2 regions of the Exiguobacterium sp. s95 genome follow, and region 1 is predicted to be linked to the other one. Evidence: predicted binding sites of a transcription regulator. Region 1 holds the regulator's gene; the other holds the start of a gene.
What was found. Region 1 encodes Rex, which represses fermentation and respiration genes when NADH is low (regulators of the CRP and FNR family bind a similar motif). Its sites were predicted from a motif close to TTGTGAAATATTTCACAA; they were not measured.

Region 1 (5,654 bases):
GTTGCATGCTCTCCATCGTCTGCCTCCTCGTTACATCCCGATTCCTTCGCCCGTCGGATGACGGTGTTCGATTCCTTTTCGGTCCGGTGTCTCAAGCAAATCCATTTTATCGAGCTTCGTTACCGTCCGGTCCGTCCAATTTTGAAATTGCAGCATCCCTGAAATCCACAACATTAGCGGAAACAGATAGCCCCACTGTCCAAGGTGCGGGGCGACAACTGCGGCACCCGCAATAAAGACCGCTTCGAGTAAAGTGATCCCACCAAACATTAGACTGACTGATCGCGCCTGTACCTTCGACCGAACTAACAGAACGGATTGGATCACTCGCTGCATGCCATTATAGGCGAGTAACGGCGTAAGAATCAAAAATCCAACTGCTGAATCCGTCAGGTGCCCGCTTCCGGAGAAGAACAGCACCGCAAAAAATACGCCCGCAATTACATACGTCCGGATTTGCCGGCTGATTTTTGTCCATTTTTGATACGTGCTTAAAGTGTTTCTCATCCGTTCACTCCTCTTGTGTGTTTCGCTTACTTACGGTAACGCTCAATCTCACGCATCGTGACGAATGCCGGATCCAGTTGTTTCGCTTGTTTGTTCAATTGGGACACAATCAAATAGGCGACGATGATCGACACAAGAAAGACCGTAAAAGAAATACCGGCGTATTGTGGAAAAACAGTCCCCACATAAAGTGTAAGGATCGGGATGAACGAACCGATCATCGACACACGTGCCACTTTCAAGACCGTCTTTTTATAGACGTCCTTCGCGAGGCGTTGCTTTAAAATCCGCAGACGAATGATTTCTCTAAGTGCGTTAGCCAAACAGAATACCGTAATCGCAAATAAGGAGAACAGCCCTGTTTCCCGAAAACCCGGGATGAACCAACCAGCAAGCGCAAGCAGCAGAACCGGAACCGGCACCAGATGCTGAATCCTTTTTAATGGCGGTCCCAGTAATTTCAACCGTGTATTTTTTTCAATCAATGTACTCACCCTGTCACTCCTCCACTTCTTTAACATTCGCATGAATTTCTTTATCACTGACGAAGTCGGGATCGCCTGACCGGGCAATCTTTTTAAACAACCAGTCCGTTATGTAATAGACCGGTGCGAGGATGATCAGCATCCAAAGGGCAATTTTCCAGATCGACATCTCTTTCGTCTCAAGTATCACGGTGTACAGCGAACCGTACAGGACGAATTGAGTCCCGAGCCACAGCAACGATTGGTTCGTCACTTGGTCGCTTGAGAGATAGCGCGCCAGGATTTTTCGTTTTTCGAGTCGAAACGGGAGATCAAACACGAGAAAGACAAGCGGTAACAGACTCAAATACATGGTCGTGCTGAAGATTTCCGTGAATGTGCCGATTGTCGCCATCAAGGCAGCGATGACCCAACTCTTATTCTGCAATTGATTTTTTTCGATATAAGCAACCGTCAACGCCTGTAATCGTTCCTCTCGGAGCGTTTGTTCCATCCTGAAATGCCCTCCCTCGTTTCAACTGTCTATACTGTCATATACTTACAGTTTACCAGTTATGTTTCAAAAAAAAAGAAACTTCCTTAAAAAAGGAGTTTCTAGGCTGAAACTTGAATGATGAGATAGATGACGCTATACGCAACAATTGCTAACGGAATCAGTGCCACACCAATCAACCAACCGTTCTTATCACGGATTCCGAGATACAGAACAAGACAGCCGACGATGAAGGCAATTAACGTCGTAAATGGATTCATAATGCTTCCCCCTCTTGATTACCTATTAAGAAATTTCCCATTCCCTCAAAAGGATAAACACAGAAAACGACTTCAATCGGTTCATCAACATTATCCAGGCTGTAAGCTTCTGTTTTGCCGCCACCACTATAACAAAAAACACCACTCGGCAAATGCCAAGTGATGTACATATGGAGACTATCGGGCTCGAACCGACGACCTTTTGGCTGCCAGCCAAACGCTCTCCCAGCTGAGCTAAGCCCCCTCATATTCTTGTAATCAGTATAAACCATATCGATTCACTTTTTCAATATAAAAAGAGCGCTTCCAAACAAAAACCTCTCCGTCGCCGAAACGACCGAGAGGAGACTGTTACTTATTCAACTCACGCATCAAATCCGCTTGCCGTTCAAGCTCCGCCTGTTGCTCAAGAATCAGTACTTTTTTGTACGTCCGGGCTGAAATCATGATGCTGATTTCATAGAGGACGAACAACGGTACCGAAATCATCAGATGTGACGTCACATCCGGTGGTGAGATTAAAGCCGCGATGACAAACAGCGCAAAGTACGCATATTTCCGATTTTTCCGCATGAACAATGGCGTCACGAGTCCAAGACGAGTCAAGAACATCGTCACGACCGGCAATTGGAACAAGATACCGAACGGAATCGTCAGCCGGATTAAGAAACTGAAATAGTTTTCGACCCCGATGACTTGCTCGATGCCGAGCTCTTGCCCAAGTTCCGTCGATACTTTGAGTAGAAACGGAAGTAACCAAAAATAAGAGAACGCGATTCCGGACAAAAATAAGAAAAACGTGACCGGAATATACGTCAAGGTCGCTTTCTGTTCCTGTTCGAATAAACCGGGTCGGATGAACGCCCATAGCTGGTACATCCAAAATGGTGAAGCCAGGACGACCGCGATGATGAACGCTAAATTCAAGTACAACATCAGGGGATCGGCCACATTAAAGGCATTCAATCCGATGCCGAGCTCTTTCAAGTCTGACTGCAGAAAACGCACGAGCGGTCGGACGAGCGGAAAGGCCGCGGCGAACAAGACGACGACGATGATGAGTGACCAGACGATCCGCTTGCGCAACTCGTCTAGATGCGATGTCACACTCTGTTCTTGATCAATCGCCATAATTTAATCACTTCTCTTTCGATTCATCCTTTTTGTCTTTATCATCGTCCATGATGCCGTTTGTCGCACTCTTGAACTCTTTTAACGTCTGACCGGCAGCACGACCGAGCTCCGGTAACTTTTTCGGCCCGAAGATGATTAAGGCGACGGCACCGATTAAGGCGATGCTTCCTGGTCCAATACCGAGTGTGAACGGGATTAAGTTTTCCATTATGATTTCACTCCTTCAGCTGATTGCGAATAATGCTTCATGAAATAAACTAGTGACTGCAACTCGATCGACAAATCGATGTGATGGACCCGAACATGGGCCGGTACGTTCAACCGCGCCGGTGTAAAGTTCAGAATTCCGGTCACACCATACTCAACTAACTCATCCGCTACTGACTGTGCGAACTGGGATGGGACCGTCAAGATGGCGACATCAACCTTGTTCGCTTCGATTTGCTCTTTCATGTCAGAGACATGATAGATAGGAACGTCTTGCGTCGTTGTTCCGACCTTGTTTTCGTCCGCATCAAACGCAACGACTATCCGAGTACTATTATTCTTTAAAAAGTTATAATTTGCAAACGCCGTTCCGAGATGTCCGACCCCGACAAGTGCCACATTCGTGACTTCATCCTGATTCAGTGTCTTTCGGAAAAACGTCAATAGATGTTGTACGTTGTAACCGTATCCTTTTTTCCCTAACGCCCCAAAGTAGGAAAAATCGCGGCGGATCGTCGCTGAATCGACTTTGACCGCTTCACTGAGCTCTGCTGAAGAGACGCGCAGCTTGCCTGAGTTATAAAGACTCTGAATGAAACGATAATATAACGGCAGTCGTTTCGCCGTCGCTTGTGGTATTTTTGTGTCTGGCCCATTCATACTGCAGTTCCCCCTTCGACCACGTTCTGACGTGGCACCCAAATCAATGCAAAGAATTCTATTCTCTTTGATTGTAAACCACTTCACATAGACTAACAAATAATATATTCCACGGGACTCCTGCGTTTTTTTCATGATAGACTAAAGGGTGGAAGGATGGATGTTTTTATGATTCTCTTACAAGTGAACCAACTATCAAAATCATTCGGTGTTGAGCCGATTTTAGACAATATTAAACTCGAAGTGCAGGAGCGGGACCGGATTGCGCTCGTCGGACGAAATGGTGCCGGAAAATCAACACTTTTAAAAATCATCGCCGGAGAGCTCAGTCATGACTCTGGTGAGATCATGAAGAGTAAGGAAGTGAAAATCGGTTACCTCGCCCAGGACAGTGGTCTTGAGTCGAATGAAACGATTTGGAATGAAATGTTGACCGTGTTCGAGCATCTGCAAGAGCAGGAACGTTCGCTCCGTCGGATGGAGATTGAGATGGGGATGGACCATATCTTGAATGATGCTGTTGCTTACGACCGTCTGTTGAAAACATACGATCAGGCACAACATGACTTCTCGGACGCCGGCGGTTACCAGTTCGAAGCCAACATCCGCTCCGTCCTGCACGGGATGCGTTTTTATCCGGACGATTATTCACGCCGGATCCAGACGCTATCCGGTGGACAACGGACGCGACTCGCACTGGCGAAGATGTTGCTCCAGGCACCTGAGCTGTTGATTCTTGACGAGCCGACGAACCACCTCGACATCGATACACTCTCTTGGCTCGAAAGTTATCTGGCTGGTTACCGTGGAGCGGTCTTGATCGTCTCCCATGACCGTTACTTCCTCGACCAGGTCGTCAACGTCGTCTATGAATTGTCACGGAACGTCTGCCGGAAGTTTACCGGCAACTACACGAAGTACTTGGAACAAAAGGCAGCACTGTATGAACAAGAGATGAAGCAGTTCGAACAGCAACAGGAAGACATCGCGAAGATGCAAGACTTCATCCAGCGTAACATCGCACGGGCGACGACGACGAAACGCGCACAAAGCGTCCGCAAACGTCTTGAAAAAGTCGACCGGATTGATCGTCCGGATGGGGATGAACGCAGCACCGTTCTGTCGTTCCCGATTGAAAAACAAAGTGGGAACGATGTGTTACAAGTCACGCAACTCGCGGTCGGCTATGAAGAAGCCGTCTCAAAAGGCATCACGTTCCGCTTACAACGCGGCGAATCCCTCGCCCTCGTTGGTCCGAACGGAATCGGAAAATCAACGTTACTGAAAGTTCTTGTCAACCGGATTAAACCGTTATTCGGTGAACATCGTTTCGGGACCGGCGTTTCCGTCGGCTACTACGATCAGGAGCAGGCCGAGCTCAACGACCGCAACCGGGTCATCGATGAAATTTGGAACGAGTGGCCGTTGATGCGGGAACAACAAGTCCGGTCCGTCCTCGGTCAATTCCTGTTCAGTGGTGATGATGTCTTTAAACTTGTCCACGAATTATCCGGCGGCGAGCGCGGACGCCTCGCCCTCGCGAAGTTAAAATTACGCAAAACGAACGTCCTCATTCTCGATGAGCCGACCAATCACCTCGATCTTGATTCGAAGATGGTGCTTGAGAACGCACTTGTCGACTATGAAGGCACGCTCCTGTTCGTCTCCCACGACCGTTACTTCATCGACCGGGTTGCGACACGCGTCATCGAGATGAATCCGGACGGTGTGACGGATTATCTCGGCGACTACTCTTACTATATGGAGAAGAAGGCCGAGAAAGAAGAAATCGCCCGCCTCGAAGCAGAGGAAGAAAAAGCAATCAAAGTCGCTGCTTCGAAAAGCATCGACAAAGATGCGCAAAAAGAAGAACGAAAAAAGAAACAACAGCTCGAACAACTCGAACAA
Region 2 (5,654 bases), on a different contig from region 1:
GTTGATAGTGAGTTGACGACGCTTGAACAGTTGCGTAAGACGGACCGACCATTCATTCAGTTCAAAAGTGATTCGACGTACTATCAAGAAATACTCGAGTGGTGGCAGGATCGTTTTTCAAGTCCGCCTGCGCGGACGCTCGTCGTCGACCAAATCGAAACTTGTAAACAAATGGCGTTACACGGCATTGGATTCGCGATTTTACCAGAGTCAACGATTCAAGAATCGAGCGAAGTGATGCAGATTCCGTTGAAGACGTCTTCGGGTAAAGTACTGAAACGCGATACATGGATTTTATCGACGGAATCCATGCTTGAGTTAAAACAAGTCCAAGCCTTTTGGGACATCGTAAAAGAAGAAGGGGGAAGTCAGTCAGATGGAATACGCGATTGAAATGCGAAGAGAACTTCATAAAATACCTGAATTAGGATTCAAGGAGTTCAAGACGCAAGCCTTTATTTTAAATCAGATTCGCTCTTATCCTGAAGACCGCGTCAGCTACGATACGTTTGAAACAGGTGTTTTCGTTCGTGTTAAAGGGTTGACCGGAAATCGAACAATCGGTTACCGCGCAGATATCGATGGTTTGCCGATCGAAGAAGCGACGGGTCTTCCTTTTGGTTCGGAGCATCCGGGAATGATGCACGCCTGTGGGCATGACGTCCATGCGTCAATTGCGTTAGGTCTGCTTCGTCGTCTTGTCGAGTTACCGATCATGGATGACGTCGTCTTCTTATTCCAACCGGCAGAAGAAGGTCCGGGTGGAGCGGAACCGATGATTAAAAGTCCATTATTCGAAAAATATCGTCCGAGTGAAATGTATGGTCTCCATGTGGCACCTGAATATCCGGTCGGGACAATTGCGAGTCGTCCTGGCGTATTATTTGCCAGTGCGCGGGAAGTTCACATCACGATTTATGGTCAAAGTGGTCATGCTGCATTTCCACACTTGACGGTCGATACGGTCGTTGCTCAGGCTGCACTCATCATGCAGTTGCAAACAATCGTCAGTCGATCAATCAATCCGATGAATTGTAGTGTCATCACGATTGGCAAGGTCGATGCGGGGATTCGTGAAAATGTTATTGCCGGTCGAGCTGTGCTAGATGGAACGATGCGTGCGTTGAACGGTACTGATATGGAAAAATTAGAAGAACGGGTACGTGACATCGTTCGTGGAATTGAAGCGTCATTTGGCGTGAAAATTGATTTGCAATTTGGAAACCGCTATTACGAAGTCGTGAATGATCAAAACGTCGTCGATAAATTTTCTTCATTCGTTAAGATGAATGCAAATTATGTTGAATGCGACGCTGCGATGACGGGTGAAGACTTTGGATTCATGTTAAAAGAAGTCCCAGGCATGATGTTTTGGCTTGGAATCGATAATCCAACGTCCGGTTTACATCAGCCGACGTTGAATCCGGATGAAGAGGCGATCCCATTTGTGATTAATTTACTGGATCATTACTTCCGTGAATATGTGTAAACTGAATGAATCGTAAAAAGACTGTAGAAATGCCCTTTACTTCGCCTCAAATCGAAGTAAAGGGTTTTCATTTAGCGAGATCATCTAGTTTTCGAACGTTTTGTGAAGAAAATCACGAATAGATGTGAACAATTTGTTACATCAAACATTTAGAACAGACACAAATGATTATGTTCTCTATGATACGGATATAAACATATATAGAAGTACGTTTAGGAAGAGGGGGGCACACACATGTTCAATGATCCAGTTATGCTCAGTCGATTATTGACAGGGCTCACATTAGCATTTCACATCATTTTTGCAACGATTGGTGTAGGAGTTCCGTTGATGGTACTCGCAGCCGAGTACATTGGAATTAAACGAAAAGATCCAGATTATATTCTTTTAGCACGACGTTGGACGCGCGGTTATATCGTAACGGTAGCGGTCGGAGTCGTTACGGGGACGGCAATCGGATTACAATTATCGCTCTTATGGCCTTCATTAATGCAAGTAGCCGGACAGACGATTGCTTTGCCACTCTTCATGGAAACATTCGCCTTCTTCTTTGAAGCGATCTTCCTTGGGATTTACTTGTACACATGGGATCGCTTTAAAAATCCATGGTTACACTGGTTAATCGGGATTCCGGTCGTCATCGGGGCAACGGCGTCAGCCTTCTTCATCACGACAGTTAACTCGTTCATGAATTCTCCGGAAGGTTTTAAAATTGTCAACGGAACGTTAACACAAATCGAACCGTTAAAAGCGATGTTCAATACGGCAACGCCAACAAAAGCGACACACGTTATTGTATCTGCTTACTTGACGGTTGCGTTCATCTTAGCAGCAATTGCTGCGTTCCATCTATTGCGCAAGAAAACACTGTCCGCAGCCGAGACGGCGTATCACAAAAAGGCACTTCGTCTGACAGTCATGGCTGGATTGATTTTCGCCTTCTCGACAGCGCTCGTCGGTGATTTTTCAGGAAAGTACCTTGCGAAATATCAACCTGAAAAATTAGCAGCAGCGGAGTGGCATTTTGAAACGACAAATGAAGCAGAATTGATTTTCGGTGGGATTTTGGATGAGCAAGAAGATGGTAGTTATGACATCAAAGGTGCGGTTAAGATTCCGTACGCCTTGTCAATTCTTGCAGGTGGCGCACCAGATACAGAAGTCATCGGTCTAAATGAATTTGCGAAAGAAGACCAAGCGCCGTTATTCGTCCACTATTTCTTCGATATCATGGTATCGATCGGGATGTATTTAGCAGCGATTTCCGCCTTGTTCATACTCGCATTCCGACTGAAGAAGTTGAACCCGTATAATAAATGGTTACTGCGCGGTATTTTCATTGGTGGACCACTTGCCATCGTTTCGATTGAAGCAGGTTGGATGTACGCGGAAATCGGACGTCAACCATGGACGCTATATGGTATTATGAGAACGGCTGACGCAGCGACGACATCTACTGCAGTCGGACCGATGCTGATTCTATTCAGCATGTTGTACCTCTTACTTGGTACGATTTGTACAGTCGTATTGCTCCGTATGTTTAAGAATAATCCTGTCGGTAAAGAACTCGCAGACGATCACCATACTCGCGGTGAAGCGATGTTTGCGGACGATAAAGAATAAGGAGGGAACGAGTTGGACATTCAAACACTAGGAATAACCGTACTTTGGACGTTCCTCTATGGATATCTCATCGTTGCCTCAATTGACTTCGGTGCTGGATTTTACGCATTTTACTCGAAATATACAAAACGAGATCATTTGACGAATCGATTGATTTTACGTTATCTTTCGCCCGTTTGGGAAGTGACGAACGTTTTCTTCGTTTTCTTCTTTGTTGGTCTCGTCGGGTTTTTCCCGGACACAGCTTATTACTATGGAACGGCACTTCTCGTGCCTGCATCAATCGTACTCGTTCTGATTGCGATTCGCGGTAGCTTTTATGCCTTTGCGAACTACGGTTCGAACGATAGTATGTTCTATACGTTTCTCTATGGTGCGACGGGGCTCTTGATTCCGGCTGCGATGTCGACGACGTTGACGATTAGTCAAGGTGGCTTTATTCGTAAAACGAATGAAACGGTTGAGTTTTTAGGGACGAAATTGTTTACGAACTTTTATTCCTGGTCAGTCGTAGCACTTGCGATTGTCTCTGTCCTTTATATTAGTGCGATGTTCCTTTTGTTCTACGCAGATAAGGCGCGAGATGTAGGGGCGAGTGACTTGATTCGGAAATGGGCGCTCTTTTGGAGCATTCCAACGATCATCGTCTGTGGACTTGTGTTCTTTGGTTTAAAAAATCAAGCCGCATGGCATTATGAAAATATTTTGAATGGTAACTGGTGGTGGTTCGCAGCAAGTTTTGTGTTCTTCTGTGTTGCAGTCGCACTCGTCTACCTGAAGCGGAATTATGGAATTGCCTTTATCGCTGTCATGGCTCAATACGGAGTTGCATGGTTCGGATACGGCTATACTCATTTACCGTATATCTTATATCCGTACATCGATATCAATAAAGCGGTCGTTAACGAAACAATGGCGACGTCGCTTGTCGTAGTCTTTATCTTCGGACTATTATTATTGATTCCGGCACTCTATCTGATTTTACGATTGTTCCTGTTTGATAACGATTATGTCAGAGGCGAAAAAGTAAAAAAATAGCGAGATCTTAAACGCCTTCACGCACTGTGAAGGCGTTTATAGTATTTTAAGAAGGAATCGGGTACACTACTACTGACGAAGCGAAATCTGAAGGAGAGTTGAACATGAATGGAGAGTTTGCAGTAATTGGTTTGGGGCGTTTTGGTGGTTCAATCGTCCGTGAATTATCGAAGAATGGCTATGACGTTCTAGCGATTGATTCCGATGAAGAACGTGTCAATGAATACATGGGGATTGCGACACACTCCGTCATCGCGGATACGACGGATGAGAACGTATTGAAAAGTCTTGGAATTCGAAACTTTGATCACGTCATCGTTGCGATTGGGGAAAACATTCAAGCTTCGATTTTGACAACGTTGATTTTAAAGGAACTCGGTGTTAAATCAATCACTGTCAAAGCGACGAACGATTACCATGAAAAAGTATTGCGGAAAATCGGTGCTGACTTCATTGTCCACCCGGAACGTGACATGGGGGTTAGGATTGCGAACGGCCTGATGAGTTCGAATATTTTGGATTATCTTGACCTGTCTCAAGAATTCTCAATCGTTGAAATCAAGGTCAGCGATCGCATGGCAAACAAAACGTTGATTGATCTTGATTTACGAAGTAAGTACGGCGCGAACGTCGTCGCCATCAAACGGGGAGAAAATGTCATGATTTCGTTACAAGCTGATGAAGTCATTGAAAAGGGCGACTACCTTGTCGTCATTGGAGAAAACGAAGACTTGGATCGTCTCGAACGAGCCATCCATAAAGTAAAAAGCTGAGGGATCTCCTCAGCTTTTTTTGTATCCCTTTTAAATTAATTGGAATTTTTTTAAACCGTGCGCGATGCCGCCTTCAAGAATGTGTTTCGTGACGAAGTCGGCGGCGGCTTTTGTTTCGTCTAATCCATTGCCCATCGCGATGCCTGTTCCGACGTAGCGGAGCATCTCGAGATCGTTCAGCGCGTCACCGAAAGCAAACGTATCTTCACGTTTGATATCCGTTAAACGGAGGAATTGTTTAATTCCATCGGCTTTCGACGATCCGGCATTGATGACGTCCATCGCTTGTGGGTGCCAGCGAATGAAATCGAATGCTTGATAGTTTTGCGTATAAATCGATTCTTCTTCTGCCTGACAATAGACGAGGGTTTGGAAGATATCGTGCGTCTCGTAAGCTTCTTCATTATAAGCAGGGAGGGGAATATCGAGCGCGCCGAGTGACGTCGCGACGGTCTCGTCTGTTTGACGCGTCGTGAAGCCTTGTTTCTCGCCGAGATAAACAAGTGTGTGCCCATTCTCTTTTGCACGTGATGTTAAATGTTTCAAATCATCGACGGGTTGCGGACGTTTATAGATGACTTTATTTTGATGAACGACGATTTGACCGTTGTAGCCAATGACGGTATCGATGCCGAGTTGCTCACGGACGCCTGACAGCATTGCAGGACCACGCCCGGTCGCGATGGCGACGTAAACGCCGTTTTCCTGTAGTTGTTTGATTGCCTGTTTTG

Region 2: KNP99_RS07195 (cytochrome ubiquinol oxidase subunit I) is a predicted target of Rex. The motif match lies at 1,590-1,607, and genes of this name have one in related genera.

Annotation. Positions count from the first base shown of each region.
Region 1 covers NZ_JACSMM010000009.1:8,581-14,234, reverse strand. Annotated here, with positions in the region: gene KNP99_RS12680 (hypothetical protein) at 1-16, opposite strand, end outside; gene KNP99_RS12675 (hypothetical protein) at 31-507, opposite strand; gene KNP99_RS12670 (hypothetical protein) at 534-1,001, opposite strand; gene KNP99_RS12665 (hypothetical protein) at 1,006-1,485, opposite strand; gene KNP99_RS12660 (hypothetical protein) at 1,587-1,745, opposite strand; tRNA gene KNP99_RS12655 (tRNA-Ala) at 1,917-1,989, opposite strand; gene tatC (twin-arginine translocase subunit TatC) at 2,097-2,876, opposite strand; gene KNP99_RS12645 (twin-arginine translocase TatA/TatE family subunit) at 2,884-3,087, opposite strand; gene KNP99_RS12640 (redox-sensing transcriptional repressor Rex) at 3,087-3,746, opposite strand; gene KNP99_RS12635 (ABC-F family ATP-binding cassette domain-containing protein) at 3,915-5,654, shown strand, end outside.
Region 2 covers NZ_JACSMM010000002.1:509,902-515,555, forward strand. Annotated here, with positions in the region: gene KNP99_RS07185 (transcriptional regulator CcpC) at 1-393, shown strand, start outside; gene KNP99_RS07190 (N-acetyldiaminopimelate deacetylase) at 377-1,489, shown strand; gene KNP99_RS07195 (cytochrome ubiquinol oxidase subunit I) at 1,724-3,112, shown strand; gene KNP99_RS07200 (cytochrome d ubiquinol oxidase subunit II) at 3,125-4,150, shown strand; gene KNP99_RS07205 (potassium channel family protein) at 4,255-4,923, shown strand; gene KNP99_RS07210 (Cof-type HAD-IIB family hydrolase) at 4,954-5,654, opposite strand, start outside.